DNA from 4 places in the Paenibacillus sp. J22P51 genome. Region 2 is predicted to be linked to each of the others. Evidence: riboswitches for the same ligand, from Rfam matches in the RefSeq annotation. Region 2 holds a riboswitch; each other region holds the start of a gene.

What was found. Region 2 has a riboswitch for cyclic di-GMP ahead of AC58QC_RS21095 (methyl-accepting chemotaxis protein). Riboswitches for the same ligand answer to the same signal wherever they lie in the genome.
Region 1: another riboswitch for cyclic di-GMP. It lies ahead of AC58QC_RS15920 (response regulator); the one in region 2 lies ahead of AC58QC_RS21095 (methyl-accepting chemotaxis protein).
Region 3: another riboswitch for cyclic di-GMP. It lies ahead of AC58QC_RS02850 (hypothetical protein); the one in region 2 lies ahead of AC58QC_RS21095 (methyl-accepting chemotaxis protein).
Region 4: another riboswitch for cyclic di-GMP. It lies ahead of AC58QC_RS22260 (PilZ domain-containing protein); the one in region 2 lies ahead of AC58QC_RS21095 (methyl-accepting chemotaxis protein).

What each region holds. Positions count from the first base shown of each region.
Region 1 covers NZ_JCAUAZ010000006.1:271,189-278,512, reverse strand. Annotated here, with positions in the region: gene ppsA (phosphoenolpyruvate synthase) at 1-123, shown strand, start outside; gene AC58QC_RS15935 (hypothetical protein) at 281-850, opposite strand; gene AC58QC_RS15930 (CotH kinase family protein) at 999-2,084, shown strand; gene AC58QC_RS15925 (SET domain-containing protein) at 2,113-2,469, shown strand; gene AC58QC_RS15920 (response regulator) at 2,607-2,969, opposite strand; cyclic di-GMP riboswitch class I at 3,072-3,160, opposite strand; gene AC58QC_RS15915 (VOC family protein) at 3,909-4,292, shown strand; gene AC58QC_RS15910 (histidine phosphatase family protein) at 4,332-4,715, shown strand; gene AC58QC_RS15905 (YolD-like family protein) at 4,979-5,296, shown strand; gene AC58QC_RS15900 (hypothetical protein) at 5,315-5,485, shown strand; gene AC58QC_RS15895 (alpha/beta hydrolase family protein) at 5,502-5,978, shown strand; gene AC58QC_RS15890 (NUDIX domain-containing protein) at 6,094-6,594, shown strand; gene AC58QC_RS15885 (isopenicillin N synthase family dioxygenase) at 6,856-7,324, shown strand, end outside.
Region 2 covers NZ_JCAUAZ010000010.1:186,052-193,375, reverse strand. Annotated here, with positions in the region: gene AC58QC_RS21100 (bile acid:sodium symporter family protein) at 43-1,026, shown strand; gene AC58QC_RS21095 (methyl-accepting chemotaxis protein) at 1,042-2,571, opposite strand; cyclic di-GMP riboswitch class I at 2,646-2,737, opposite strand; gene AC58QC_RS21090 (SdpI family protein) at 2,945-3,583, opposite strand; gene AC58QC_RS21085 (autorepressor SdpR family transcription factor) at 3,580-3,858, opposite strand; gene AC58QC_RS21080 (MFS transporter) at 4,028-5,368, shown strand; gene AC58QC_RS21075 (DinB family protein) at 5,453-5,908, opposite strand; gene AC58QC_RS21070 (GNAT family N-acetyltransferase) at 6,089-6,631, opposite strand; gene AC58QC_RS21065 (low temperature requirement protein A) at 6,656-7,324, opposite strand, start outside.
Region 3 covers NZ_JCAUAZ010000001.1:757,583-764,906, reverse strand. Annotated here, with positions in the region: gene AC58QC_RS02865 (glutathione peroxidase) at 1-236, opposite strand, end outside; gene AC58QC_RS02860 (TIGR01777 family oxidoreductase) at 307-1,197, opposite strand; gene AC58QC_RS02855 (MDR family MFS transporter) at 1,390-2,613, shown strand; cyclic di-GMP riboswitch class I at 2,730-2,822, shown strand; gene AC58QC_RS02850 (hypothetical protein) at 2,934-3,239, shown strand; gene AC58QC_RS02845 (hypothetical protein) at 3,379-3,558, shown strand; gene gloA2 (SMU1112c/YaeR family gloxylase I-like metalloprotein) at 3,628-4,023, shown strand; gene AC58QC_RS02835 (Ger(x)C family spore germination protein) at 4,272-5,375, opposite strand; gene AC58QC_RS02830 (GerAB/ArcD/ProY family transporter) at 5,372-6,472, opposite strand; gene AC58QC_RS02825 (spore germination protein) at 6,469-7,324, opposite strand, start outside.
Region 4 covers NZ_JCAUAZ010000012.1:21,019-28,342, forward strand. Annotated here, with positions in the region: tRNA gene AC58QC_RS22250 (tRNA-Arg) at 171-244, opposite strand; gene tadA (tRNA adenosine(34) deaminase TadA) at 318-755, opposite strand; cyclic di-GMP riboswitch class I at 1,032-1,118, shown strand; gene AC58QC_RS22260 (PilZ domain-containing protein) at 1,230-1,964, shown strand; gene ychF (redox-regulated ATPase YchF) at 2,043-3,143, shown strand; gene prfA (peptide chain release factor 1) at 3,177-4,241, shown strand; gene prmC (peptide chain release factor N(5)-glutamine methyltransferase) at 4,241-5,131, shown strand; gene spoIIR (stage II sporulation protein R) at 5,285-6,082, shown strand; gene AC58QC_RS22285 (L-threonylcarbamoyladenylate synthase) at 6,143-7,210, shown strand; gene AC58QC_RS22290 (manganese efflux pump MntP) at 7,275-7,324, shown strand, end outside.

The DNA of each region.
Region 1 (7,324 bases), on a different contig from region 2:
GCAGTTATCGCACGTGAATATGGCTTGCCAGCAGTTGTCGGTGTGGAAAATGCTACCAAACTGATAAAAGATGGGCAACGAATTCGTGTGCATGGAACAGAAGGGTATATTGAAATATTGTAATGTAGGTGATCGCTTGGAAAGTGCCGGTTGGTATGGGCTTGACCCGGTGGGTTATTCGATATTTGGGGACGCCTTGGAGGCGGACAGAATAGAGTCACAAAATGTGCAGGCACCCATTTTTGGGTGCCTTTTTAACTTGCCGTTAGAGATTCTTAATCTAGGTTGTGCCGGAACCTTTACCAGTACCACCGGTTCCGCCAGTGCCTTTACCAGTTCCGCCAGTGCCTTTACCAGTTCCGCCAGTGCCTTTACCGGTTCCGCCAGTGCCTTTACCGGTTCCGCCAGTGCCTTTACCGGTTCCGCCAGTGCCTTTACCGGTTCCGCCAGTGCCTTTACCGGTTCCGCCAGTGCCTTTACCAGTACCACCAGTGCCTTTACCAGTGCCACCAGTGCCTTTACCCGTACCTTTTCCTGTGCCTTTTCCCGTACCTTTTCCTGTGCCTTTTCCTGTGCCTTTTCCTGTGCCTTTACCCGTACCTTTACCTTTACCTTTACCAGTGCCTTTACCAGTACCGCCAGTGCCTTTACCGGTACCACCAGTGCCTTTACCAGTACCGCCAGTGCCTTTACCAGTACCACCACTGCCTTTACCAGTACCACCACTGCCTTTACCAGTACCTCCAGTACCGCCAGTTCCTTTGTTTGACACAGGATTTCGAACTAAGAACTCATCCAGCCCGATATCTTGAGCTTGTTTAATTAAGTCTAATATTTGAGTATCTCCCATAGTGACACCCCATTCGTAAAATTCCTTGAAAATCCAGGTGCTGTATTTTATGTAAAGCGCTTTTTATTTGTTCTAGTCTTAAGTCTAGATTTATTATCAACACCACTTACTTCCTCATATGATATAAAAAAAGCAAGGGAATGATTTAATGGAACATACTGCTATTCCTACTTATCGTATAACAATTGAGCCGAAAGATCTTAAGGTATTAAATAACGATGTATGGAAAGATGACCCTGTTCCTTCCAAATTAATTGTAGACAACATTCCTTATGAGATTGGGATTTCATATCGGGGGGATCATACCCGTAAATTTCGAAAAAAATCCTATAGCATCGACTTTAGGTCATATAAAGAAGAATTTGCTGGGCGTGAGATACACTTAAATGCGGAATACCGAGATCCATCCTTATTACGCAACAAGCTTTCTTTTGATTTTTTCCAGAGCATTGGATGTATTGCTCCAAATAGTAAGCATGTATTTTTAGAATTGAATGGGGAAAAAAAGGGGATTTATCTAGAACTTGAATCAGTGGATGAATTTTTTTTACGAAAAAGAGAACTACCGCAAGGTCCTATTTATTATGCCACGATCTACCATGCAAATTTTTCTTTATTAACACCGAAGCAAAATCCAAAACCTTCACTCCTATCTGGATATTTTCAAAAAATGGGTAGTGAGAAGGATAATCAAGATTTAGAAAGGTTTATTATGAAAATAAATACAATTAACCGAGACCAATTTGGTGAAGCGATAAAAAAGGATATGGATATCAACAATTATTTATTGTGGTTATGCGGAGCAGTTTGTACCCAAAACTACGATGGGTTTATTCATAACTATTCTTTATTTCGAAATGAAGAGACGGGATTATATCAGATGATCCCTTGGGATTATGATGCAACTTGGGGACGAAATTGGAATGGTGAAATAATGGAATATTTTGCTGTTCCAATTGAAGGCTATAATACACTCACTGCACGCCTTTTGGATGTAATGGAAATAAGGCAGCAATACCGTCGTATGATGGAAGAAGTTTTAGAAACGAAATTTACGGTTAAAGCTATAGAACCTATGGTGACAAATCTCCATAAGCAATTAAACCCCTATATTTCTTTGGATCCATTTAAAAAGGAATCCATTGCGCTATTTAATAGTGAGCCGGAATTAATCCTACGCTTCATTGAAAAACGCAACGGCTATCTTCGAAAGCATCTAAAGGATCTTGCATAAAGGAGGGAGTACGCTGAAAAAAATTGAAATGAAAAATACAGGGAAATATGGTAGAGGAGTTTTTGCAACCGAAAATTTTAAAAAAGGTGACTTAATTGAGTCAGCTCCGATTATTGTTGTCTCCAAAGACGAATGGGAAGAAATGAGGGAAAGCATTCTCAAAAACTATGTTTTCCGTTGGGGAGAGGATAAAGCTATAGTTCTAGGATACGGTGTTTTATATAATCACTCTTTTTCACCAAATGGGAGATATTTATCGAATAAAAATAATTTAACCATGGACTTCTATGCCTATAAAGATATTAAAGCGGGTGAAGAGATATTGATTAATTACAATGGAGACCCTAAGGACCAATCTTCATTGTGGTTTAAGGTTATCGATTAATACAAAGTGAAACAGATAGTTTAGTCTTACAAGAAAGGGTCATCCCGCAAAGGATGGCCCTAAATTTTGCCGTTACAGACAGCGCGGTGAACCGTATGTTAGATGTCAGTATAACTAAAGTATCCTTTTTGTCGACCTCATAAAGTTAGTAACTTTTGTACTGCATCTGCTATCCTGTCTTTATCAAAAGGCTTCACAATAAAATCGTTAGCACCTAAGGAAATAGCCTCAATAACAAAAGATTGTTGCCCCATCGCTGATACCATGATTATCTTTGAATCACTTGCGTATTTTTTAATTTCCTTTAAAGCAGTAATACCGTCCATCTGTGGCATTGTAATATCCAACGTAACAAGATCTGGGGAATGTTGAAGAAACATAGATACTGCCTCAAGTCCATTCGATGCTTCAGCAATAATTTCATGACCTAATTCTGTTAAGATGTTCTTTATCATTAATCGCATAAACATAGAATCATCTGCAATCATTAGTCTTGCCATTTAAATTTCACTCCAATGTGTGGGCTTATTTCCCGTTATTATCTATGAACATAAAAATATCCCCTTATAAAGAACAAAGGGGATTGTATCTCTCTCCCTGGGTTCGGTAACTGGCAAGCGTAGCGAAATATCTCGCCTTAGCCCCTTTAGCTTTGCGTCACTAATTTTCATTAGTTTTGCCCTTATCGTACAGAAGAACTAATATCATGTTACTAAAAATTATAACACCTCTATTACTAGTAATAAAGTCCTATATTTAGAGGAAGCGATTATTAACGTTTTAATAACATAAGTCCAAGCCAATATAATAGCCAATTCATATACTGTTACTATCTTGTGATCAAGAGGGTGATAGGGATGGGATTAATATTTAATCGAAATGTTAGAGTTACTTTTTTCTCGGGTTTTAACTTTACTGGAAGAAGTCTAACATTTAGAAGAGGCGTGGCAGTTTCAAATCTGGGATTATTCGGTTTTAACAACATCATCTCCAGTTTTCGGCTAAGAAATGTTTTTTTTCCTAGTCAAGTTACGTTAGTACTGTTTTCAGGGCGCAACTTTACAGGGAATTTTCGGATTTTCCGTGGCAGCCAGAACATTTCAGACTTACGAGCTTTCAACTTTAACAATGTAACCTCGTCGTTTATTCTAGTTGGATTCCGGATAACAACTTCTCAGATTCGTAGCCTTCAACGCACAGGCAGTATGCCAAGCGGCATTTCCGAATTATAGGCTAAAGGGACGCTGAAAAGCGCCCTTTTTTCTTGAAATTTTTTTTTGATTCAAACCTAATAAAAAAAATGTTGCATATAACTACAAAAGAATTTAATATAGTAAAAATTACCATTGGAGTTATGTCAGGTGAGTGACGTTATGGTTCCCCGCATTATTGGGATGGGCGGTTGGGTGAGAGATTATTTAAAAAAAGGAGCTAAACATATGATCGAATTTGAATGTATACATCATGTAAGTATAGCTGTGAGAGACTTAGAAAAAGCTAGGGGATTTTATTCAGAGGTTCTTAAATTACAAGAAATCGAACGTCCACCTTTTAAATCCAAAGGTATATGGTATGCAATTGGGAAACAGCAGCTTCATCTATTAGAACATCCAGAAGCTGAAACATTACGTAGAAGTGGAATTGATTCTGTTGATGGTCATTTTGCTGTTTGGGTTAAAAGCTACAAAAACACAATACAATGGCTTGAAGAATCTGGCATTCCATACGAAGCTAGACCTCAAAGTGTTGCAGGGTTTGCCCAAATATATATTCTTGATGTGGACTGCAATATTATTGAATTTGATGCTGCATATGACTCATAAATAAAAAACGAAGAAGGATAGCTACTTGTGGTGATGTGAGTGGCGTTCCGTAGACGATTCTCCCTCACTGGAGATGAATCGGTTAAAACAGCTGAAATACTTTCAAGAGCCCTTAGTAAAGATCTTGTAATCGATCACAGACTTGTCGAGCAAAACTATGGGGTATATGAAGGAACTTATCGCGACAATGAAAATTTTAAAGAAGCAAAAAGACATTTCCCAAATAAGCTTTCTGGTGGGGAGTCAATTTTAATGGGTAGAACCGCTGCGGAAAGATTCGGTATTATATTTCAGTACATAGAAGCTCAAGCTACTCAGCTTTCGAAAGAGGAACAGAGATCTGCTTCGCGGTCGTTGTTGAAAATTAGGTTGCAAATCCCTCATTTGCCAGAATGGCAGTTGGGGGATCTTTATTGTTTTTAGTACTTGCATGGCGAATACGTGTTCGGTATATAATAACTAATACGAACGTACGTTTTGTTATGGCGGTGGGAAATTTGAGTGTTATAGAGATGGAGGAGCTGAAGATAGATAAAGACAAAATCAACCACGAATGCAGTCGGTATTCATGTAGAATACAAAGTCCGAGGAAATATTTACTTGGCAACGGACAGGGCCGGTAAAATTGGGGGGGCATTATAGATGAGTAAAAACTAGAACTGAATGGTCTATGGGAATCAAGTCGGATGATGCTTCCTCAACATAAAGAGTCCGCAATCAGGGGTCAGAAAGAAAAGCAATACATTCAGCGACAAGCACTCGATGAGCAAGAAATTCATTTCATCTCTGCTACACTTAGCCAATCCCAAATTTACAAAAGAACTGTACAACTCACCATTTATGACAAATACCAGTCACGTACTGTTTCGGGTGTAGTGACGCGCTGCAAGCATGGAGAATTTCGTTTGGACACCGTTGATCCGTGCAGCGGGTTAGAGGATTGGGATTGGATCAGATTTCAAGATGTATTGAAAGCGGAGCTAAGTAAAGAATGGACAGAATGATTAGGGGGAATTTGGATAATGAGGATGGGGTTATCATGTAACGATGAAAATGGTTCAATTCTGTATCAAGCGGAAGTTGAACTTATACAAAGCAATCATTCAAGTTATGCTGAGGCATTTCGAATTCTCTACAAAAGCGATGGACTCAAAGTAGTCGGTTTTATTGTAAAACCTAAAGGGGCAAGATAGGTTTGGCGGTGATGATATTAATGATGTAATCAATCTAATCAAAGTTGCTGATCAATTACCTTATATAGATACAACGAGGAAAGTAATGATAGGACAGTCCAGAGGTGGATTGATGACATACTTAGCAATTAAGAAAAAGTTAGATCTTAAAGGGGCAGTCATTTTAAGTGGTATTACTAATTTGAACGATCTTTATAAAAGCCGTGGAGAATTTATGAAAGATATTCTTGAACGTTTAGTTGGAGACCCTATTATTAACGAGGATGAATACATAAAACGCTCACCTATTAATTGGGTTGATGAAATAAATATTCCGCTCCTAATAATTCATGGAGCCAATGACATGGATGTCCCAGTGCAGCAAGTAAGGGAATTTGTTCAAAAATTAAACGAATTAAACAAGAACTTTAAGTATGTGGAATACCCCGAAACAGATCATCTCCTTAATAACAAATTGGAAGAAATTAAGGGGGAAATCATTCGTTTTTTTTAGTAACCAATTATAATCATATCAATATTGGAACGAATTCATCTAAAATCAATTATGTTATTAATAGGATCCAAACATTATCATAATCTCATCCATAATAATCCAAAGGGTGAGAAAATTGAGCGTTAACTGGCATGAGTCTTATTTAGGCAAAGTTCGCAAAGTTATTGGTACACAAAAGATTATCGTTAACTCAGTACGGGCGATCCTACTTAATGATCTTGGCCAAGCCTTGTTTATAAAGCGTCGCGGCGATAAACAGTGGGGTATGCCTGCAGGGGCCATGGAATTAGATGAATCAGTATTTGATGCCCTAAAGCGAGAAGTTAAAGAAGAGACGGGACTTAACGTTCATAAGGCTACATTAATAGCAATTTACTCTTCCCCTACAACACAAACATTCACAGACCGATGGGGGAATGAACATCATGTGATAGAATATTTATTTAGAGTGGATCAGTGGAATGGAGTGCTTGAAAAAGTGACAGATGAAAGCGTAGACGCTGATTTTTTCCCATTAGATATTCTACCTGAAACATCAAGTGAGCATTTTGCAAATCATCACAAAAGAGTATTTAGGGATTTTGAAAATTTTGATGGAGAATTAATATTGGAATAGTAATCGCAATGCGCTAACACAGAACGAGAGTTAAGAAATTGTTACATGATTGAAATCTTATATTCATCTTGCATTACTCATTCGGGATTATAATAAAACTCGACCCCCTTTAAAATATAAACTTAGACCCTCAGCCCGTTGCTGTAGGTCTCTTTTTGATTTTAAACTATATAGTGCAGATTAATTATTTTGATTTTTTCACAATATAAGATATAATAATTAAGCAAATTGAAAGCGATTTCAATACAGGAGGTAATGTATATGACAGCGTCTTATATTCGTACATTAAATTTGAAGGATTTTACTTATGGAAACACAGAGCAACGCAAGGCATTCGCTGAAGCAGTCGGTGCAGGATTAAAAGAAACAGGGTTTATTATTCTAGAAGGACATGGTGTGAACCCCGATCTCATTGATAAAAACTACGAGCTTTGGGAAAGGTTCTTCGGTTTAGACGTAGAAACTAAGAAAAAATATGAAGGCGTTAAGGGTGGAGCACGCGGGTATACAGGTTTTGGTAAAGAACATGCAAAAAATCGTACAGTTGGTGATTTAAAAGAATTTTATCACATTGGTCAAGAACTGCCATTAGGACATCCAATGTCACTCGATTATTCCGCTAACATTTGGCCGGAAGAAGTATCTGAGCTTCGTAAAGATGGCATTAGCTTTTACAAAGAATTGGAACGTGTTGCCCGCAACATGCTTGAAGCATTAGCACTACATATGG
Region 2 (7,324 bases):
CTGCACCCGTTCTGAACTGGTCACGAAAGGATGTTCACCTAGATGCTGCCTCAGTTGAATCGTCAATTAGAAAGGATTTTGCCGCTCATCACACCCATCAGTGTCCTTATCGGGGTTCTGCTCGGGAGTCACTTATCTGGGTTTACCTATCTATCACCATGGTTATTCGCCTTTATGACCTTCTCGGGGAGTATCTCCTCCAGCTTCAAAGAGTTCATCAAGGTTGTCGTTCAACCGCTGCCGCTCCTTGCCACCTTATTTATTCTACATGTCGGGATGCCGCTTATCGCACTAGGTCTCGGACATGCTGTTTATAGTCACGAACCGCTGACCATTACGGGACTTATTTTGGCCGCAGCCATTCCAACTGGGATTACAAGCTTCGTGTGGGTGGCGATTTATCGAGGCAATATTGTGCTGACGCTTTCGATCATTCTGATGGATACGATCCTTTCACCGTTCGTCGTACCGTATACACTTTCCCTATTGGTAGGCACCAAAGTGCATCTCGATACTTTGGCCATGATGAAAGGCCTTTTCTTCATGATCGTCGTTCCTTCACTCATCGGGATGCTGCTGAATCAATGGACGCGGGGGAAAATTAAGGAGCAGTGGGGAGGCCGTCTAGGTCCTTTTTCTAAAATATTCATGGGCATCGTCGTCGCGATTAATAGCTCTGTCATTGCTCCGTATTTACGAGACTTCGATGCTAAATTACTCGGGTTGGCAGCATTTGTGCTCATCGTAGCCTCACTGGGCTACATGATCGGTTGGCTTGTCGCTAGGCTGTTCCGTTGGGAACAAGATGTCGTGGTCGCCCTTACTTTTAACAGTGGTATGCGTAATATTAGTGCGGGCGCGGTACTCGCTGTAGCTTATTTCCCGCCACCCGTTGCGATTCCTGTCGTGCTTGGCATGCTGTTCCAGCAATCGCTTGCTTCCCTCTTCGGCTTTCTGCTGAATCGGAAATATGCGTTGAAAAGCGATACACCCTGCTTAAAAGTTAATAGCGTTAAACAGATGTAAATGGATTGTCGAACTCTAGGTTTGGGAGAATGACTGCTCTGTCGTCTTCATAATGTCATTTAATTTATCACTCAGACCACCTAGCAACTCCGCCAGCTGCGACGTTTTGCAAATGAGCTGATCCTGCTGGTCCGTCCGTTTACTTACGGATTTCACGTTCATCGCTAGCTGTGTAGATAGATGCGAAATTTCCTCCATTGTCACGCTGAATTGCTGTGTACTTGCGGACACATGCTGGGATGCCCCTTGAATATCACGCATTTGTAAGGCAATAGAATGAACGGCTTTTAAAATATGTTCAAAAGCACGACCCGCAGCAACGACAGCATCGTTACCATGTTCGAAGGTCACAATCACACGATCCATAGAATCGATAGATGCCTGATTATTGGATTGAACATCCTGAATGAGATCCGCGATCTGTTTGGCAGAGGTACTCGTTTGTTCAGCAAGTTTACGGACCTCACTGGCAACGATCGTGAAGCCTTTCCCGTGCTCTCCTGCGCGAGCAGCCTCGATGGCTGCATTCAGGGCAAGCAGGTTCGTACGCGAGGCGATATCTGTAATCAAGTTAACAATTTGATTAATTTCTTCGGAGCGTTCACCCAGCACTTTCACCTTTTCGGCTGTCGTGTGAATTGTGCTATTCATCGATTGCATTTGATGAACAGCCAATTGGATCAATTCATTGCCTTTCTCAGCTTCCTGTGCAGCCTGGTTAGAGATTTCAGAGACATTCGACGAGTTCTCTGCGATGAGGGAAGTATCTTTTAACATTTCGGTAACGGCATTTCTGCTGACTTCCACCCCTTGTTCTTGATTGATCGCCGCTTGCTCCACCTTGTTCATGGTTTGAACGACTTCTGAGGTTAAGCGATTCAGTTCGGAGGACTGTGTTGACAGTCCATTTGAATTCATCCGTACTTCCTGCGACGTATCGGAGAGACGTTCAATAATGTCTTTGACGGTTTGCTGCAGTTTATCGTTTTGGGCTAATTCGAAGGCTTGCGTGTTTTTGCGATTCGAGACGATTTGGTAAATAACTGCACCGATAAATAGAATCACGAACACCAAGTGGATGGCAACCATTGAAAACGCATAGACTTTTACCCCATACACCAGCTCTGGAAAGAATAAATATCCCAATAGATGCTGCGCTGCAAATAACACGGTACTGAGCAATAGCAGCTTAATGTTGTCATAGTACATAAGAATGGCCAGCACCATGAAGATCGAAAAGTGGTACTCAACCATGCCTTTCCCCCCGGCAATAATTGAGAAACTGCTAAAGGTAAGTGACAAAGCGTGAAGGAATGGTATCCAAGCATGATCTTTATGTAATCCATACAAAATAACACTCAGACTGACAAGCGCAATGGGCAACCAAAATAGCCATTGAAGTAGGACAGAAGCAGTGGGAGAAAGTATAACCATTGCGTCATGGTCCATGGACCCATGAATAAAGCTCGATAAGCCATGTACCAGTAAAGCCAAGATCAATGTTCCGATGACAATGAATTGCATGACACGTTTTTTTGCTTTCACGACAAGCTTCCCCCTAGAAAATGTTAATGATAAAAGAAAAAGGACCATCCCGAATGAAGGATGCTCCCATCTAACTCGGTAACCTGTCAACCGTAGCATACATTATGGATGCTTTAGGCCATGGCTTTGCGTCTCAGCGTTTCCAACTGATTTGCCTTTTCTATTAGGTTAATATTCAAAATAAGAACCATTCATTCGTCCATCTACTACTTCAGACACCCGACTAAAGGCACAATTCCTATTGCTAATTATAGGTAGCAAGCCCACATGTGTACATAGCGATTTTTGTAAGATTTTGTCGATTAGCGAAAATTATTGACCACATGTGAAAAAGACTGCTCAACGATTCGCTGGCAGCCTACATAGAGCCTATTTACTTCTTAAGACGATTAAACAATACATAGGAGTAGATGACTGGAGTTAAGGAACTGATTGCTATTGCTGCTATGAAGACGATGATCGCGACGGAGGTCATTAAGAACGCAGCGATAAAAGATACAACTCCGCCAATCAACATAAGCGGACCGCCCAAACGATGCGTTTTTCTCCAAACTTCTTCATTGGCGAGTGTCCACGGCGTCCGAATGCCAAACGTATAATTGGGCTTCACCTGCGTCAAAAAGTTCCCCATAACGGCAAACAACACGCCTAGCGAAATCATGGTGATTTTCTGAAAATCCAAGCTGTAGCCCAAATTAAAGCAAATGACCGCCCAACCTACGACAGCTAAAAGGATGGTAACCCCGAACCGCGTCACCTCAAAAGCCGCAGGAAATTTCTCGAAATTCGCTTTCTTCGGATCGATGGATCTCATCACCCGCATGAATAGCGGCAGCAAACCCAGTAACACCAGCATGAGAAGCAACATTTCTTTGCTCATCGTTCCGTTCACTTCATTATTCATGTCAAAATGGCTCGCCATCGTGTCCGGAAGACGATTATACAGAACCAAGCCCCCTATCGCTGGGGAAAGGCTAATCACAACTAATAAAATCTCCCTCCATTTCTTCATAACTGTTCCTCCTCATCTTTTTTGTTAAGGATGTTAAACATCCATCCAATGACGTCTTCAACAACGGTAGTATGCAAGGTATACATAATATGTTGTCCCTGACGTTCATCAAGTACAAGTCCCGCCTGTTTAAGCAGGTTCAAATGATGCGATATGCTCGGCTTACTAATCTTGAAATGATCAGCTATATCTCCAGCATTCATACTTTTTTCCCGCAGCAGCTGTAGAATTTCACGACGAGTCGGGTCCGCTAGCGCTTTAAATGCCTCATTCATATGGCCGATCCTCCTTATTTAGATATTTATCTAAATATATAATAAGATATTACCTCCATTTCTTCCGCCTGTCAATTGGCATGTGCCTTAATCTGTTTTGGTTATTAGACTATGTAGGTTTATAATAAAGAAATCATCGTACTTCTCACGTCAGACAGGATGGATCCACATGAACGATAAAATTGTAATGCCCGTTTGGACGATTGGCTTGTTCATTGTTGTTATGAATACGACGATGTTCAACGTTTCCATTCCCAGTATTATTCAAGATCTCAGCATCACGGCGGATCTCGGGTCTTGGGTCATTTCCAGCTATTCTATTGGCTATGCCTTATCTACGGTTATATACAGTAGACTTTCGGATGTGGTACAGATACGTAAACTCCTCACCGTAGGGCTAGTTGTGCTTGGACTTTCTTCGATATTCGGACTGTTCGCAAGGGAGTTCCACACCCTGCTGGCGGCACGTATTCTCCAATCCGCAGGCGCAGGGGTGATGGCCGGTCTTGGATTAGTTCTCGCCAGCCGTTATATCCCGATTGAACGAAGAGGTTCCGCGATTGCCATGATTTCTGCGGGCAGCGCAATGGCCTTCGGGCTCGGCCCAATCGTTGGCGGCTTGATAAGTGAATACTTTGGCTGGAATGGGTTGTTCGCCATTACCTGTCTAGTCTTAGTCATTCTTCCCCTTCTCTTACGCTTGCTTCCCAAAGAACAGCCTGTACCGTTCCGATTTGACATGCTAGGGGCGCTATTGACGGTAGTCAATGCCGCGACCTTGCTACTCGCGGTCACGCAGATTTCTGGCGTGTGGCTTGCCATCAGTGCCATTTCCATTGGTGTACATGTTTGGCACCTGAGACGATCAAGTAACACGTTCATAAACCCCTTATTACTTGCGAATCCAGCGTTTCGTAAGCTTGTAGTAATCGGGTTCTGCATCTTGGTTCTGAACCTTGGGAATCTATTTCTAATGCCACTCGTTCTCGCCAAGGTGTTCCATCAGTCCGCTATGATCATCGGTTTAACGATTGCACCAGGAGCGATTCTGTCCGCGTTCCTAACCCGCTTCGTCGGCCGCTGGATTGATCGGTTCGGCAATCTGCGATTTCTACTCATCGGCCACGGGGTTTTATCTCTGGTGATGATCGCATTCTCGTCATTGCTTGGTGCTTCACCGTTTGTCGTAATGTTCGGTTATCTTTGTTTCTCGCCTGCATTTTCCGCGACAATCGCATCGTTAAATAATGAGACTTCACGCATCCTGCCGAAGCATTTAATTGGCTCTGGCATGGGACTTATGCAGCTGATCCAGTTTTTTGGAGGATCCATGTCGGTAGCGTTATGCGGCATTCTACTTGAAATCCAGCGGAATACGTCGCTCCTACATTCGTACAAGCATGTTTATGGTTTGTTATTCGTCGTCGGGCTTTGTTCACTCGGAATGCTTCTGTGGTACAGGCTCTCAGAGATGCGGGTAGGTATCGAGGATAGCGCAGCAGCCAAATAAAAACGAAAACACGTTCCGTATGAATAAAGGCACCTTCGTTCCCCATCTCGGGGTGAAGGTGCCTTTTTCGAATACGAAGCCCTGTTATTTTAATACTTTCAGCATCGAGGCAATCATGCCCTCGTGATTAACCTCATGTAGAATACTCGAGAGGATCAGTTCATCAATCGTTTTTGCTTTGAAAAAGTTCTCTTTGACCGGTACAGCCAGCTTATCCGTCAAACTCGCACGAATCCGTTCAGCCTGCTCCTTCAACTGTGCCACAATGACGTCCCAAGCAGGCGGTTCTTCTTTCCAATCCGCTGGTTTAGTGCCATTGCCGAAAAACCCCATATAACTGGCAGGAAGCACTGTCGGTTGCTCAGAAATACCGAATATAATTCGTTCGCTCACCGTCAGGATATGACCAATATGCCAGTGTACATGATTATTAAAGCCAGCAGGAATAACGCTGCGTTTATCCGCAGGGCATCCTTCAACCAACTGCAGCATCCGTCCGCGATGTTTGTCTACCAAATCGAAAACAAATGAATCTCTCATCTTTCTCAAACCTCCTGGATGAATTAATGTTTGTTGTATTTTGATTGTAGCTTAAATGACACTTGGATACACTTTTTGACACTTCCGCACAATGCGCTGCTTAACAAAGCGGAGGGATCTCTCTCTCCCCGGACAGTTGACAGCAGGTTGCCTATGCAACCTGCTTTTTTCTTCGACAGATCAACCCTTCTTCCACTCACGCTTCAGCATACCATACACAATCAGGTCGATATAATGATCGTTCAGCCATGCGGCATCCCGAATCTGACCTTCTTTCGTAAACCCTAATTTCTCAGGAATGGCCCGGCTTTTGAAATTGCTTTCCCCACATCTGATTTCTACTCGGTTTAAGCCCAGCTCGTTAAACGAATAATCTACAACCCATTGGCAAGCACGCGTCATGATGCCATGACCTTGAAAGCCTTCCCCTAACCAGTACCCCAAACTGGCGTAATGATTAGCCCAATTGATCGGGTGAAATCCGACGCAGCCTGCGAACTCTCCTTTGAACCAAATGCCAGCAGTGAAGCCATTATTGGATGCCTCTTGATTTTGACAGTGCTGGATAAAAGCTATTGATTGATTGCTATTCTGCGTCGCATCCACCCATGGCAACCATTCTCTCAGGTATTCACGACAGCTGTCGGTTAATGCAAATAGAGCTTCGGCATCCTTTGGTTCGAGTGATTTGAGTGTAAGGTCAGCGTTAATTTCTACGCGCATATCATTTTCCCCTCCAAGTGATAATTAAGTCGTTCCCTTCGCATAGACAACAAAGAAAAGCATCATTTCTCCGATGAGTACGTAATTTGGCATTTTGAACATCAGATCCAACCCAAGAAATGCGGCAAGCACCCCAATAAATAGCGCTAAATGGGCTAATCTTAATCGTTGATGTGCATGTCTATACTTATGAAAAACAAGAGATGTTGAGAAAAAGTACAGAAGCACAGAACCAAAAATAAAGCTTAGCATAAACGTATAATTCAATTGCTCTAAGAATAACAGCTGTATGGATGCGGCAATCATGCACAAGGATAAATAAATGAATAAATGACCATAGATGATGGTTTGCCCGGCCGTTTCAAGCGCCTTATTCACTTTCTTCTCCACATTCTCGAAATACTGCCACCACATCGCGATGATTAATAGAAAGGTGATGGAAGCAAACACAATGGATTGCCATGTCCAATCACTCGATTGCAAGACGGCAAGAATGCTAATAACCGATTCTCCCAGCAGGATAAGGGTAAATAACGAGAAGCGCTCTAATAAGTGATGCGTGTTGATCGGACTTTTCACCAAATATTTTCGCCCTATTAATGGGAGCAGTATATCTACCATTATGCCCGCATACAAAACAACGTATCGAATCCACGAATCAAAGAAAAGGGAGAGCGCGGATATCGCAAGCCC
Region 3 (7,324 bases), on a different contig from region 2:
TGTTCAACCTGTGCGTCATCACCAGGCTCCTGATCCTTGAATTGGTTGCATGGGAAGCCAAGAACGCTGAAACCTTGATCTTTATAGGTGTCATGAAGTTCTTGCAGTCCTTTGAATTGAGGCGCAAATCCGCATTTCGTTGCTGTATTGACAATGAGCAGGACTTGGTTTTTGTACGAGGCAAGGGATTTATCTTCACCGCGAATCGTCTTCACTTGAAACTGATGTATGCTCATAAGGTCACAACCCTTTAATGTTATTATTTTACACAATTTAATTTTACACAATTTTAATTCAAAAAGGAAGCTATTTTTTCAACAGATTGCCAAGTGCGCCTGCAAGCAAAGGAAAGCGCCATTCAAATCCATGCCGCTGCAGTACGCGAGGAATCACCTTCTGACCTTCTAGAAGCAGAACAGACAGCTCACCGAAAATAAGCTTCATCATGAAAGCGGGAACGGGGAATAGATTCGGTCTTCGCATAACCGTCGCAATCGCGCGTCCGAAATCTTTATTCGTGACAGGATGTGGTGCGGTGGCATTTACGGGACCTGAAATGGTATCATTTTGAACGCAAAAGTCGATCAACCTCACCATATCTTCGATGTGAATCCACGAAAGCCATTGCCTGCCACTCCCGACTGTTCCGCCTACACCAAGCTTATAGGGGAGCGCCATCTTGGGGAATGCGCCTTCTTTATTATCCAAAACAAGTCCAACCCGAACCTTCACGACACGTGTGCCTTGGATAAGATCAGCAGCTTCCTCCCACTGCTTGACGACAGAAGCTAAGAAGTCTGTATTACGATAGGGACTCTCCTCATCAAAGGTTTCCGTTTCTGAAATACCGTAATACGACATGCCAGAAGCATTCACAACAACCCTAGGCTTAGAGTCTAGCTTCGCAACAAGCTTGGCTACACGCTCTGCTGCCTGTAGTCGGGATTGAACAATCCGCTTCTTGGCCGCGGCTGTCCAGCGTTGACTGATAGATTCACCAGCCAAATTCACAATGGCATCAACACCTTTAAGGAGCTCCGTATTTCGCTCTAACTCGTCCCATGTTATCGTTCTGACACCTGGTACCTGCTTCGAGGATGAGCGTGATATATTTATGAGTTCATGTCCTTGTCCCATCCAGAAAGCAATTAAACGTTTTCCAATAAAGCCGCTGCCGCCTGTGATCGCTATTTTCATTGCAAGCACCTCCATATCGCCATTATAAAACCTTCACCCAATAAATACCATCTGAGCGCAGGGATAGTTAATAAGGGAAAGTTCCCAGTTCGAAATTACGACACGTTTCCTCCATTTCGTGTATAATTGGAATTCGGTGTCTATTAATTAACCATAGGGTAATTCGTTTATCTGCGAGAGGAGTCATCGACTATGAATCGTATACGTTATTTTTTACAATCCTATCATCCTATCGTACATACGCTACTCTTAGGTACGGTCATGGCTCGGGCAGCGTCCTCCATGAGTTTACCTTTCCTAGCGATCTATTTGGCTAAGCACTCGAACATGAGCCCAGGGCTCATTGGGATCGTCATTGGCATGGGGGCTCTAGCTGGTACATTCGGCGGGTTTGTCGGAGGCACCTTGTCAGACCGTTTTGGACGTCGCGTAATTATGCTCGCGGCACTCTTCGGGTGGGGATTCGTATTCCTCGGCTTCGGAGTAGTGAAGTTACCCGTCCTATTTATGCTGCTTAATATGTTGAATGGACTTTGCCGCTCGTTCTATGAGCCTGTGTCGCAAGCCTTAATGGCAGATCTAACAGAGCTGTCCAAGAGGCGTCAGGTATTTTCACTTCGGTACATGGCGATTAACGTGGGTGTAGCTGTAGGACCCTTGCTGGGAGCATTTTTTGCTACGATGAACGGAGCCCTGCCATTCCTGCTAACCGGGATTATTTATTTAATCTATGGAGTGACACTCTACGCTCTTCTCATTAAGTTCGGCATTAAAAAAATCGAAGGCGAGAAGAAAGCGATCGTTACTTTCCGTTCGGCATGGGACGTTATTCGTAAGGATATGACCTTCCGTTTGTACATTATCGGTGGAATTATCGGAGCTATCGGATATTCTCAAGTTATGGTGACTTTGTCACAGTATCTTCAGAGGGATTTTGCCGACGGGGGCAAAATGTTTGCGATTCTCATGAGCGCCAATGCCATTGTCGTCATCGCCATGCAGATTCCGCTGGGGAAATGGGCGGAGAAGTATTCACCATTAACAGCCATTGTTGTTGGAAATTTGATGTTTGCATTAGGGGATATTGGCTTCGCTTTCTCGCACTCGCTTATATGGCTCATTATTTCGATGGGGATCTTCACGTTCGGTGAAATTCTGAATTATCCTGCAGCGAATATGCTGATTGATAAGCTGGCGCCTGAACAAATGCGAGGATCCTATTACGGTGCTCAAACGTTAACGAACATTGGTCACTTTATGGGACCGTGGATTGGCGGCTTTTTGCTAGTCTCCTATGGGGGTACTACGTTGTTCCTCATCATCGCCATTTTATCGTTAGTTGGATCTATTTTCTATTGGAAAGGCACAAAACGTCAAAATATGGTGAAAATTTCGTCGAAAATGCAAACTTTTTGATGGATTTCGTAAAAATAGTTCCTCCGCACTATTCGATTTCAAATCATCATCCCTTATTCTTGAGAGTATAGGATATACCGTTTAATCATCAACAACTACACAGATCCTGCACGTCATCTCGACAAAGGCAAAGCTGGCGAAAGCCAGTGACGCAAAGCTACAGGGGCTTACTTCTCCTGCAAAGGACAAGCAGCCAGCCAGCCGCCGAACGATTGGGAAATTCACTTTAGAACCCCTCTAGTCGGTTCACTACAGTGGGGTTTTTTCTCTGTCATAGCGAAACAAAATTGAACAAATTGCACTAAGGAGGCCCTAGCGGCATGAAATCGGACAATCAATTGAATGAGGAACAGAAAGCAACTTCATTATGCGGCAACCATGTTGCACGTTTGGTGCCATCCACGGATGGTCCTAAGCTCATGATAAACCGTGAAGAATATGCACTAAACGAAGCGTGTTGGGATGTCGAAATGTTTCACGGAAGAAACAATAGTATTCTCATTTTCTACTGGAAAGGCGAAGTTAAGCTTTCTGTGAAAATGCCCCCAATGGCACAAATCGAAGGCTTTTTAACAAGACTTTTCCAATGTTTATCATCCAAATTGAGAGCGGTTCAACCTATCTAGGTGAATTGCTCTTTTTTTTACCTTCGGAAATAATTAAAAGGCCTTGGTTAGTGATTTTCTCATTGCTGCCAATCGACACTATCTGACATAATATCTCCATCTTTAGTTCTTTAGGGCTATATATAGGGAGATGCATAGCATGAGATTGATCACACGTTCTGATTTCTATGGCAATCGTACAGCACAAACGAACATTGGCGATCTTATGCTCCAAAATGGTGGAGGCGGGCACCACGCCGCAGGAACTTGCCAAGTGGAATATGCGCAAGCGGATGAAGTTCTAAACAAAATTGTTGAAACGATGCAAGCAGCAGGATAAAATAAGAAGATAAGCCGCAGGATGGGAGCAGCCCAGCATGCGGTTTTTCTTTGTAGGAGGTGTCATCGAATGGAACTAAAGCAGATTCATCACGTTGCGATTATTTGTTCGAATTACGAGCGTTCTAAGCATTTCTATGTTGATTTACTTGGACTCACTGTCATTCAGGAAACGTATCGCACCGAAAGAGACTCGTATAAATTGGATTTGCGCATTGGTCAAACGGATCAAGAAATTGAATTGTTTTCATTTCCGAATCCGCCATTACGTGTCAATCAGCCTGAAGCGCGTGGCTTACGTCATTTGGCCTTTGTTGTTGCTGACATGGAGCAAAGTGTACAAGAACTAGAAAGTAAGGGTATCGTGGTTGAGCCCGTGCGAATTGATCCAATCACGGGAAATCGTTACACGTTTTTCGCCGATCCCGATGAGTTGCCGTTGGAGTTGGTGGAAATTGTGGAATAATGGCCGGTTCCAGCGGACAGAAGAGGAACCCAAGCTAGCTATGGCCAAAGGGTGCCTCTGGAGCGTTCTACTGTCTATTCCCTTGTGGGCGCTGTTAATTTATGTAATTTGGAAACAATAAATCCCTCAAAGTGCTCGGTCTGACTGCGAATGAACGGCAGAGAGATGAGTGGTACTTATGAGGGATTTTGTTTGCTTAGGTTGAGCTACGCAGAGGCAGATACGGGTACGTGGTGATACTTAAGTTGTTAGTCCAATACGCCGGTGTTTAGAATATTGATCTTAATGTCTGGCTTGATAGTAATCTTCGGATATTGCTCGCGCCACCAGTCCTTGCCTTTAAACAGCTTCGGATGAAAGGCAGCAACCTCTTGCCCAAGCTGTAAGCTATCGCAATTGGCCTTCTGCATGGTTGCAATCATGTTAGATGTCTTCGCGGTTAGATCATCTGCAATTTCCTTCTCCAACTCCGTGAGCATCTTGTTCGTGTGTTTCTTCACTTCAGATCCATCTTCGATTAATTTAAGATCTAGTTTTAACGAGATGTTAATTTCGCTAAGACCGTCATCATGATGGATAATATGGGCTTTCTTTTTGGCACGCTTGACCAGAGCCGTATAACGCTTTCCGCCAATGTTACCAACGAGTGGCTGGGATCTGCCCCATTCGCGATAAATCAGAACGGCTAGCTGTGTTTCCTCATTATTCAGATTGACGCCTGTATACTTTCCGTCTTTAAACAAAGCGGTACCTGCAAGGCGAGCACCGTTCCCATAAGGCTCGAACCGGTTGAGTGCGAAGTCGTCCATGAACCGCCCTCCCCCAAGTATATAATCGAGTAAATAGTTTGTAGGGATTATTCCTCTCTTTTGCTCATCTTCCATTAAGCCTACTAAAAAATCCGCTGCGGTCAGATCTTCTTTGAATTTTTTCGTAGCCAGCAGCTTGGAAAGATCGCCGTCATACACCGCTAGATAGCCGTATAACGGATTGTTTCTAAATTGACCAGTAATATTCAGATAGCTCAACGGCTGATCTTTGGCGAATTGGGTGCTGATTAGAAACAACCTGGTCTCAAGTACAGAAAGGATGCCAGGCATTTCTCTGTTTGTATTATTCACGGCGTCATAGATGTTATCGCCTCTTGACGCAAGGTATAAGTTATTCGCGGAGCCTCCTCCCTGAGATACATTTCGAAGCGAGGAAATAACAAAACTTACCTTGAGCTGCTTGCCGTCACCATCGTAATCGAGCCCGATAATGTCGGCAAAAAGCTGCTTCTTCAGTTGAGTCTGATCCCAGCATCCTGTCAGCAGCAAGCAAAGGATTAGTGCTGCAGTCACTCTCTTCATATCTCGCTCCTCCCAGCGCCTCGTAGTCTAGAAATCAAGAGCAGTACGGCAGGCAGAACAACGATCATAATGATAGAAATTACATCCTGAATCGAGCCGAATTTCAAAATGGATAAACGTTTTATCAGGAAGAAACTTCCTATGAAACAGACGCATACAATAGCCCATACCCAAATATGCTGCTTACCAAAGCCCTTACTGCGTAGATGCAGGAATGCTTTAGCCGCCATAAAGAAATATACATAGATCGTTGCCGATACAACGCATACATAGAAGATGAGGAACAAAATATCAATACTCTGTAAGATGTCAATCTTATAGTTCTTTAGAATAAAAACGATAGGCTCCGGAATAACGGAGAGCTGTTCCAAGCTGAACTTCATTGAGCAGATCAGGCAAACCCCAACATAGAACACGGCAGTGCTGGCGTTCGCCAATATCATCACAAGAAGCAGCTTCTTTTTGCTTGATGTCTGCACGTACGGGTAGGCATACAGAAGCAGATCATAGCCTATATAAGCGCTAAATGCGGTATAGACTCCCTTCATTACCGGTAACCAGCCGCCAGGTAAAACTGGCAGCAAATTTTTCACGTTAAGTCCGTAGATTCCGGATAAAACGATAAGCAAAAAACTGATGTAAGCGAAGATCATAAAGGTTTGCGATACATGAGCAAGCTGCTTTAGCGATGATGTTGCCGCATAGCCGCACACGATTAGAAGCATTAGAACGATGATCCATCTAGGCGTCTCCACAAACAGCCATCTTCTTAATATGTCGGCATAAAGCACTGTCAACAAGAGTCCAGAAAGGGCGTAATAGATTCCATATACCAAATTGATGCAAGATCCGATCGGTTTGCCGACAATAAGCGGGATATAGGCAAACAAGTTACGTGCCGGATATCGGCTGCCAAGCCACCAGATCAGCACGATGCCTACCTCTGCGACCAGTCCGCTTAGCAATACCGCCAGCCAAGTATCATGACCGGCCGTTCCAGCCAACACATGGGGGAGGGATATTACTTCGGTTCCGAGCTGAGCCATGATCACGAGCGAGATCAGCTGTCTTCCAGTGATGGTTTCTTCCTTCCTCAACGCTTCCAACTCCTTGGATTCCGTATCCTTGTTCGATTGTTCGGCGCCGTTCCTCCTGGCCGGTTGCGCAGGCTCCAAAGAGGAGCACGAAACAGCGTATCCTTCATATCACTAAAGGAGAAGGGCGGCGTATAGTAAGGGAGCCCCATCGTAGTCATTTGGCATATGTGTATACAAATCATCATGATGAAGAAGGCGAGACCAAATAAGCCGAACAACGAGGATAGTAGGAGTGCAGGATAGCTTAGCAGGCGAACTGCGCTGCTCATCTCGTACGATGGCAGGACGAAGGAGGCCATTCCGGTTAAAGCAGCAACGATAACCATAGTATTGGACACCAAATTGGCCTGAACGACCACCGTTCCGAGGACAATACCGCCAACTACGCCGATGGTTTGAGCGACGGGACTCGACAGCCGAATCGTCGCTTCTCTTAAAATTTCAAGCACGAGCATCATCACAAGCGCCTCTAAGACTGGCGGAAATGTGACGTATTTCAGCGAGCTCTGCAGCGTATTGACGAAATTGATCGGCAGCAGCTGGGGATTAAAGGCACTGACCCCCACATACAGGGCAGGCGCCGCAAGTGTTATTAAAAAGCAGCAGATTCGCAATAGTCGAAAGAAGGTGCCTAACAGCCAACTGACTTGGTAATCATCTGGACTTTGGAAAAAAGACCAGAACGATACCGGCAGGATGATCGTATCCGGTGAACCTGCCGTGCCAATGACGACCTTCCCCTCCATGAGATAGGCACGCGCACGGTCAGGCCGTTCCGTAATGAGCAGTTGTGGAAACAGGCTGAATTCCTTCTCACGGATCATTTCATCGATAAATCCTGGCGCTTCGACA
Region 4 (7,324 bases), on a different contig from region 2:
AGAAGAAGGTTACACTTATTTCTATTGGCTAGGCATACCAACAGTCTCATTAGACTTAGAACAACAGTCTACATATATTCTAGGTATAGACTGTTGTTTATCATCAGAAGGAATTTATCCCCTAAAAAAACAAAAAAACCTTGAATTATCAAGGTTTAAAGGTACTTTTACGCGCCCGATACGATTCGAACGTACGACCTACAGTTTAGGAAACTGTTGCTCTATCCTGCTGAGCTACGGGCGCATAGTATCGTCATTCTACCATGAGATGATTTCTAACTGCAACCATTTTAGCCCAATGGGGGAGGTTTCACTAATTACATTTTCCCGCGCAATTTTCGGAAAAATTGCGTCAGCATCGTCGAACACTCCTCTTGCAGAACGCCACTCACCACATCGACACGGTGATTGAACCGGTCTTCCTGCAGCAAGTTCATCAACGTCCCCGCACAGCCGGCCTTCGGATCCACCGTACCGTAAATGACCTGCGGAATACGCGCTTGCACAATCGCTCCTGCACACATCGGACAAGGCTCCAGAGTTACATAAAGCTGGCAGTCCAACAGGCGCCAAGCCTGCAAATGCTCGCTCGCTTGCTTAATCGCGATCATCTCCGCATGCGCGAGGGGATCTAAGGTTGTTTCACGTAAATTGTAGCCGCGGCCAATGATTTGACCTTGATGGACGACGATCGCGCCAATAGGAACTTCGCGGATGGCTTCGGCTTTCATCGCCTCTCCAATCGCTTCTCTCATCCAGGGGATATGTTCATCCACAGGGGGACACCTCGCAATAATAGTTTATCCACATGTGCATAAAAATCGAACAAATATTCGTTGTTAACAAGCTGTGGATAACAATGTGGATAACTTATAAACCTGTGGATATTCAATCCACTACACATTCATACAATAAAAACATCGCCTATGCAAGGATTTTAGTTGAAAGAAATATCTAGGCTACGTATAATGGTGATAACAGTGGGTCTTTTAGACCATAAACGATGAGCTTACATACAATGACACGGCAGGGTTCGACAATAGCAAACTTGTTGAAAAGCAAGGACGCAAAGCTGAGGGTCTACGGTTCTAATGAACTATGGCAGCCTGGTTACCGAAAATCGATGCTTTTTTGATTAAGGTGATAGGCTGCTCCTTTGTGTGGGGGCAGTCTATTTTGTGCGGAGAAGTTCTGTAGAATCCATTTGTAGAAGGAGGGTGTTGGTACACATGGCGATGAAGCAGGATGCATTGAAGCGGTATGGGAGTAAAGAAGGATACGATGCGGAAGTATTAATTGATTGCAAGGCTGTTCTGTCTAAGGATGATTTCGTGTCTACAGGTATTCTTACCTATGCCCAAGGAGACATCATGGAGATCGAGTTGCCCGAATATGATGTTTTTCAGCTTGGAGATAAGGCGAAAATGACGTTATATACCAAGTCGGGTCTATTCGTCCTTCAAACGACAGTCGTAGCGAAAGAACCTGGTTCACTCATTGTGATCAATCCACCTGAGAATCGGAAGAAGTTTTCGGAGAAACGGGAGTTCCCGCGGGTGAATGTGAAAAACACGGGTCAGATTATAGGTTTTCAGAATATCCAACAAAAAGAACTGCATGTCCTTGAAAATCCCATTGAACTATCGATTAAAAATATCTCGATGAATGGAATTGGATTTACCATCAATGATAATTCCATGATCGATGGTATTCTTCATAAGAAGTGTTTGCTTCAAGTCGAGTTGGAATTAGGTTTCGAGCTGCCTTGCATGTTGGAAATTATACGGAAAGAAAAGCTGGAAGACAGCTACTACTACGGGGCCAGCTTCGAAAGCTATCCAGAGGAACAAAGCAATGCGCTGCGCGGGTTCATCCTACGAAATCAGATCGAAACCTACTTCGAGCAGAAGCGGGATGACGAGTTCAAAAAAGCAATGGAAAAAAAGACTGCAGCCAATCAATAGCTTGCAGGCTTTTTTTTGCCCTCCAAGTACTATATAATAAGAAGGATGATTTTCGAAAATTAAGGAGTTGTAACGACAATGGCTTTGAAAGCAGGTATCGTCGGTCTACCGAACGTAGGAAAATCGACATTGTTTAATGCAATTACACAGGCGGGGGCAGAATCTGCGAATTATCCGTTCTGTACGATCGATCCGAATGTTGGGGTAGTAGAAGTACCAGACGAGAGATTGCAGAAGCTGGTGGAAATCGTTGTGCCTAAGAGCATCGTTCCGACGGCCTTCGAATTCGTTGACATTGCGGGTTTGGTTAAGGGTGCGAGCAAAGGCGAGGGCCTTGGTAATAAATTTCTAGCACACATCCGTGAAGTCGATGCGATTGTGCATGTTGTACGTTGTTTTGAGGATGATAATATTACTCACGTTTCTGGGAAAGTCGATCCGATTGGTGACATCGAGACGATTAATCTTGAATTGATTTTGGCAGACATTGAGTCGGTTGATAAAAAGATCGAGCGTTCACGCAAAAACCTCAAAGGCGGCGACAAGAAAGTAGTAGCTGAAGTTGAGTGTTTGGAACGTATCAAAGAAGCCTTATATAATGATATGCCAGCACGCAGCTTGGATTTAACAGATGACGAGCGTCTTCTAGTTCGCGATCTACATTTGCTGACGATGAAGCCAGTGCTCTACGCGGCAAACGTGAGTGAAGATGAAGTTGCAACTGCGGACGACAATGCATACGTTAAAATTGTGAAGGAATTCGCTGAGAAAGAAAACAACGAAGTCGTTTCCATTAGTGCGAAGGTTGAATCCGAAATCGCTGAGCTGGAAGACGAAGAAAAAGCCATGTTTCTGGAAGAGTTGGGACTTCAAGAGTCCGGCTTGAATAGATTGATTAAAGCAGCGTATAGAAAGCTAGGCTTGTATACGTATTTCACAGCTGGTGTTCAAGAAGTTAGAGCATGGACGATCCGTAAAGGAACGAAGGCTCCTCAAGCGGCTGGCGTCATTCATACGGATTTCGAACGTGGATTTATTCGTGCAGAGGTTGTTTCTTATAACGATTTGGCTGCTGCTGGATCCATGGCTGGTGCGAAAGAAAAAGGCCAAGTACGCCTTGAAGGTAAAGAGTACGTGGTTAATGACGGCGATGTTATGCATTTCCGCTTCAATGTTTAATTAACAATAAAAACAAGAAAGGAGTGATCCCCTATGTTGGATCGACTTCAGTCCATTGTGGACCGCTATGAGAAACTAAGCGAGTTATTGTGTGACCCGGATGTAACGAGTGATACGCAGAAACTAAGAGAGTATTCCAAAGAGCAATCTGATCTTCAGGAAGCTTATGATGCTTATAATGAGTATAAGAGCGTGAGCGAGCAGCTAGCTGATGCGAAAGTGATGCAGAATGAGAAGCTGGATGATGAGATGCGCGAAATGGTTAAAATGGAGATCGAAGAGCTTAGCGAGCAATCCGCTAAACTGGAAGAACATCTTCGCATCCTGATGATGCCAAAAGACCCGAATGACGACAAGAACGTCATCGTGGAGATTCGCGGAGCGGCAGGCGGCGATGAAGCTGCACTGTTTGCAGGCGATCTCTACCGGATGTATACGCGTTATGCGGATAGTCAAGGATGGAGAACGGAGATTTTGGACGCGTCCGTGAATGATTTGGGCGGATTCAAAGAAATTATTTTCATGATTACGGGTAAAGGTGCTTATAGCAAGCTCAAGTTTGAGAGCGGTGCGCACCGTGTTCAACGTATTCCAGTAACGGAATCCGGTGGACGGATCCACACATCCACGTCGACGGTTGTTGTTATGCCGGAGGCAGAAGATGTGGAAATCGTGATCCACGATGCGGACATTCGCGTAGACACGTTCTGTTCCAGTGGAGCGGGCGGTCAGTCCGTTAATACAACGAAATCTGCTGTGCGTGTAACGCACGTACCAACGGGTATCGTAGCAACTTGTCAGGATGGTAAATCGCAGAACTCTAACAAAGAGTCAGCGCTTCGCGTACTTCGTACGCGGATTTCAGATAAATTGCGTGAAGAAGAAGAAGCGAAATATGCCGGCGAGCGTAAAACCAAAGTCGGAACTGGCGACCGTTCAGAGCGTATTCGCACTTACAACTTCCCGCAAAGCCGGATTACCGACCACCGTATCGGTTTGACGTTGCACCGTTTGGAAACCGTGTTAAACGGCGATATGGCGGAAATTGTGTCAGCATTAACGATTGCTGCACAATCCGACGCGTTAGAGGCTATGTAATGACGACTGCAAACATGAGTGTGAGAGAAGCCTTTGTGAAGGCTTCTTCTTTTTTAGCAGAGCAAGGCGTCGCAGAGGCTTCTTCTTGCGCGGAACTGCTGCTGCAGCACCTCTTGGGTGGCTGCAGTCGGACCGAATTGCTGTTCCGTTGGTGGCAGGAACAGATGCCTGAAGAGCTGGTCGCCACGTGGGACCAGCTGGTTGCAAGGAAGGCCGCAGGCGAACCGGTGCAGTACATCACCGGTGAGCAGGATTTCTTCGGCCTTCCGTTTGAAGTCGGCCCGGCGGTGCTGATCCCCCGGCCGGAAACCGAGCTGCTCGTGGAGGCGTTGCTCCACGAGGGCTCGCGTCTGTTCCCGCAAGGCGCTCCGCTGCTTGCGGATGTGGGCACCGGGAGCGGCATCATCCCGGTGACGATCGCGCACGCGCGCCCTGCGTGGCGCGTGGCGGCCAGCGACATCTCCGCGGCAGCGCTGGAGATGGCTTTAAAGAACGCGCAGCGCCACGACGTGGCTGCGCGGATCTCGTGGCTCGAGGGCGACCTCCTCGAGCCTTATATTGAGCGCGGGCTCGCGCCGGATATACTGGTGTCGAACCCACCATATATTCCGGATAGCGACCTGCCGGCGCTGATGCCCGAGGTGCGGCTATTCGAGCCGCACACAGCACTGTTCGGCGGTGTCGAGGGACTCGACCTGTACCGCCGTATGATTTCGCAGCTGCACCGGCTGCCGCGAATCCCGACCGTGGTCGGGTTCGAGGTGGGCATCGGGCAGGCGGAGGCGGTTGCGGCCTTGCTGCGCGTCGCAGCTAGCTGGACGGAGATCCGCTTCGTGCAGGATCTCCAAGGAATCGATCGCCACGTGATCGCGATCCGCTCTTCCGAGTAGCCGATTGCCTTCCAGGATCGGCTGCTTTCTTTCCGCCTGTTTTCTCGGCGAACCAACTCTATCATTTTGCAAAAAAATCATAGATTCATAGGTTTAGCCCCACCCACTATTGTCCATACTGGCTAGTAGATGACGGGAAAGGGGCTACTCTCCATGGTTAAGAGAACGGAGCGCCACTCAGTTAAGAGCCTATTATTCATTGTTTTTGCACTTATACTTATGATTATGTGTTGGGAATCCAATCGTACGAACGCGGCGGTTATTTCGCCTACTATACCCGAAGAATCCATTCGTTTGCGTATTCTAGCAAATTCGGATTCAGCGCAGGACCAGGCTATGAAACGCGAGATTCGTGATGCGATTATTGCTCGTATGGCGGAGTGGGTCGTTGGGCCACATTCTTTGGACGAGGCGAGAGCAGTCGTGAATGCGCATTTGCCTGAATTTCATGAGCTTGTCGGCCAAATGATTGAAGAACGCGGCTATAGCTATCCATATACGGTTGAGCTTGGTGTTGTTCCTTTCCCAACGAAAATGTACGGAAATGACGTTTACCCAGCAGGGGATTATGAAGCTTTGCGTGTTGTGATTGGTTCTGGTGAAGGCCAGAACTGGTGGTGTGTGCTGTTTCCGCCATTATGCTTTGTAGATTCTGTATCCGGTGAAGCCGTTGCTTCGGCTGCAGTCGTGGCCAAAACAACGGATGAGAACGGTAAGGAAAAGAAGCCGGTTAATGAAGATAAGGCTAAAGTTGGTGAAACGTCATCTGCTAAAAAGAAAGACGAAGTCGCAAGTAAAGATAAATCTGCATCGACTGAGAAAGTGGCAAAGAAAGACGCTAAAGTTGAAGTAGTAGCAGCTTCAGCTTCCACGACCGAAGAGCCAACTCAACCGAAAGTGAAGTTTTTTATCTGGGAAATGTTTAAAGCTATTTTTTCGTGGTTCAGCTAATAGATGCTGTGTGATCAGGCATATAAATTTTATTACATATAAGTAAGGATGAGAGTGATTGTGACAATCTACTGGAACGTGAATCAAGGAGAAGAGCGCGCGATAGCGCAGGATATAGCAGAGGCGGCGAGCCTCTTGCAGCAGGGCGATACAGTCGCGTTCCCGACCGAAACGGTGTACGGACTTGGTGCGGATGCGACCAATACCGCAGCGGTTAAGCAGATTTTCGCTGCAAAGGGGAGACCTTCCGACAATCCTCTGATTGTACATATAGCTGATGCGAAGCAGCTCCCAAGCCTTGTTCAGCCAGATTGTGTGACAACCCATCATCAAGCGCTTATGAAGGCTTTCTGGCCCGGGCCATTAACCATTGTGCTACCTGTTACTGCAGGTAGCCTTTCGCCGTTAGTTACGGCTGGTCTGCAAACCGTTGGTATCCGAATACCGGATCATCCAGTTGCCCTTAAGCTGCTGCGTGAAGCGGGACTTCCTATTGCAGCGCCAAGCGCGAATAGCTCGGGTAGACCGAGCCCGACGCTGGCATCGCATGTTCGTGATGATTTGGATGGCAAAATTGGCGGAATTGTAGACGGTGGTGCAACAGGTGTTGGCGTCGAGTCCACGGTCATACAGCTTGTAGACGGCGAGTTACATGTGCTGAGGCCGGGTGGGGTGACTGCGGAAAAGCTGCAAGCGGTTTTGCCAGACATGCGTATTCATGTGGCTGAGCCGACAGAGGTAGAAGCTGCGGATACGCCTCGCGCACCGGGAATGAAGTATGCGCATTATGCACCGAAGGGCTTCATGCACATTGTGCAAGGAGATGACGAACAGGAAGTCTCGACTTGGATTCAACGCGATATTGATGCCGCGAAGTCACGGGGGGAATCGACGGGTATTCTCACTTTTGAAGAAAGAGTACAGGGATATCGGGCAGATCTCGTTCTCGCGTGCGGCTCTTTATCTGAGCCGGATACGATAGCTCGGGAGCTATATGCCGCTCTGCGGGCTTTTGATCAGAAAGGCATTAGCTATATTGTTGCTGAAGGTATTCCAGATTCAGGTATTGGCAGCGCGATAATGAACCGACTGTTGAAAGCAGCTGGTCATGAGCGGATCCGCCTCTAATTAGCATGATTCCCAGTTTGTCCGCATATCTTGAGAAAGAATCGTGGACAAGGGGGATCGTGCTATGCTCGCATCTGGGGTACAAGTTGGGCAACTCATGACAATTGGAATAAT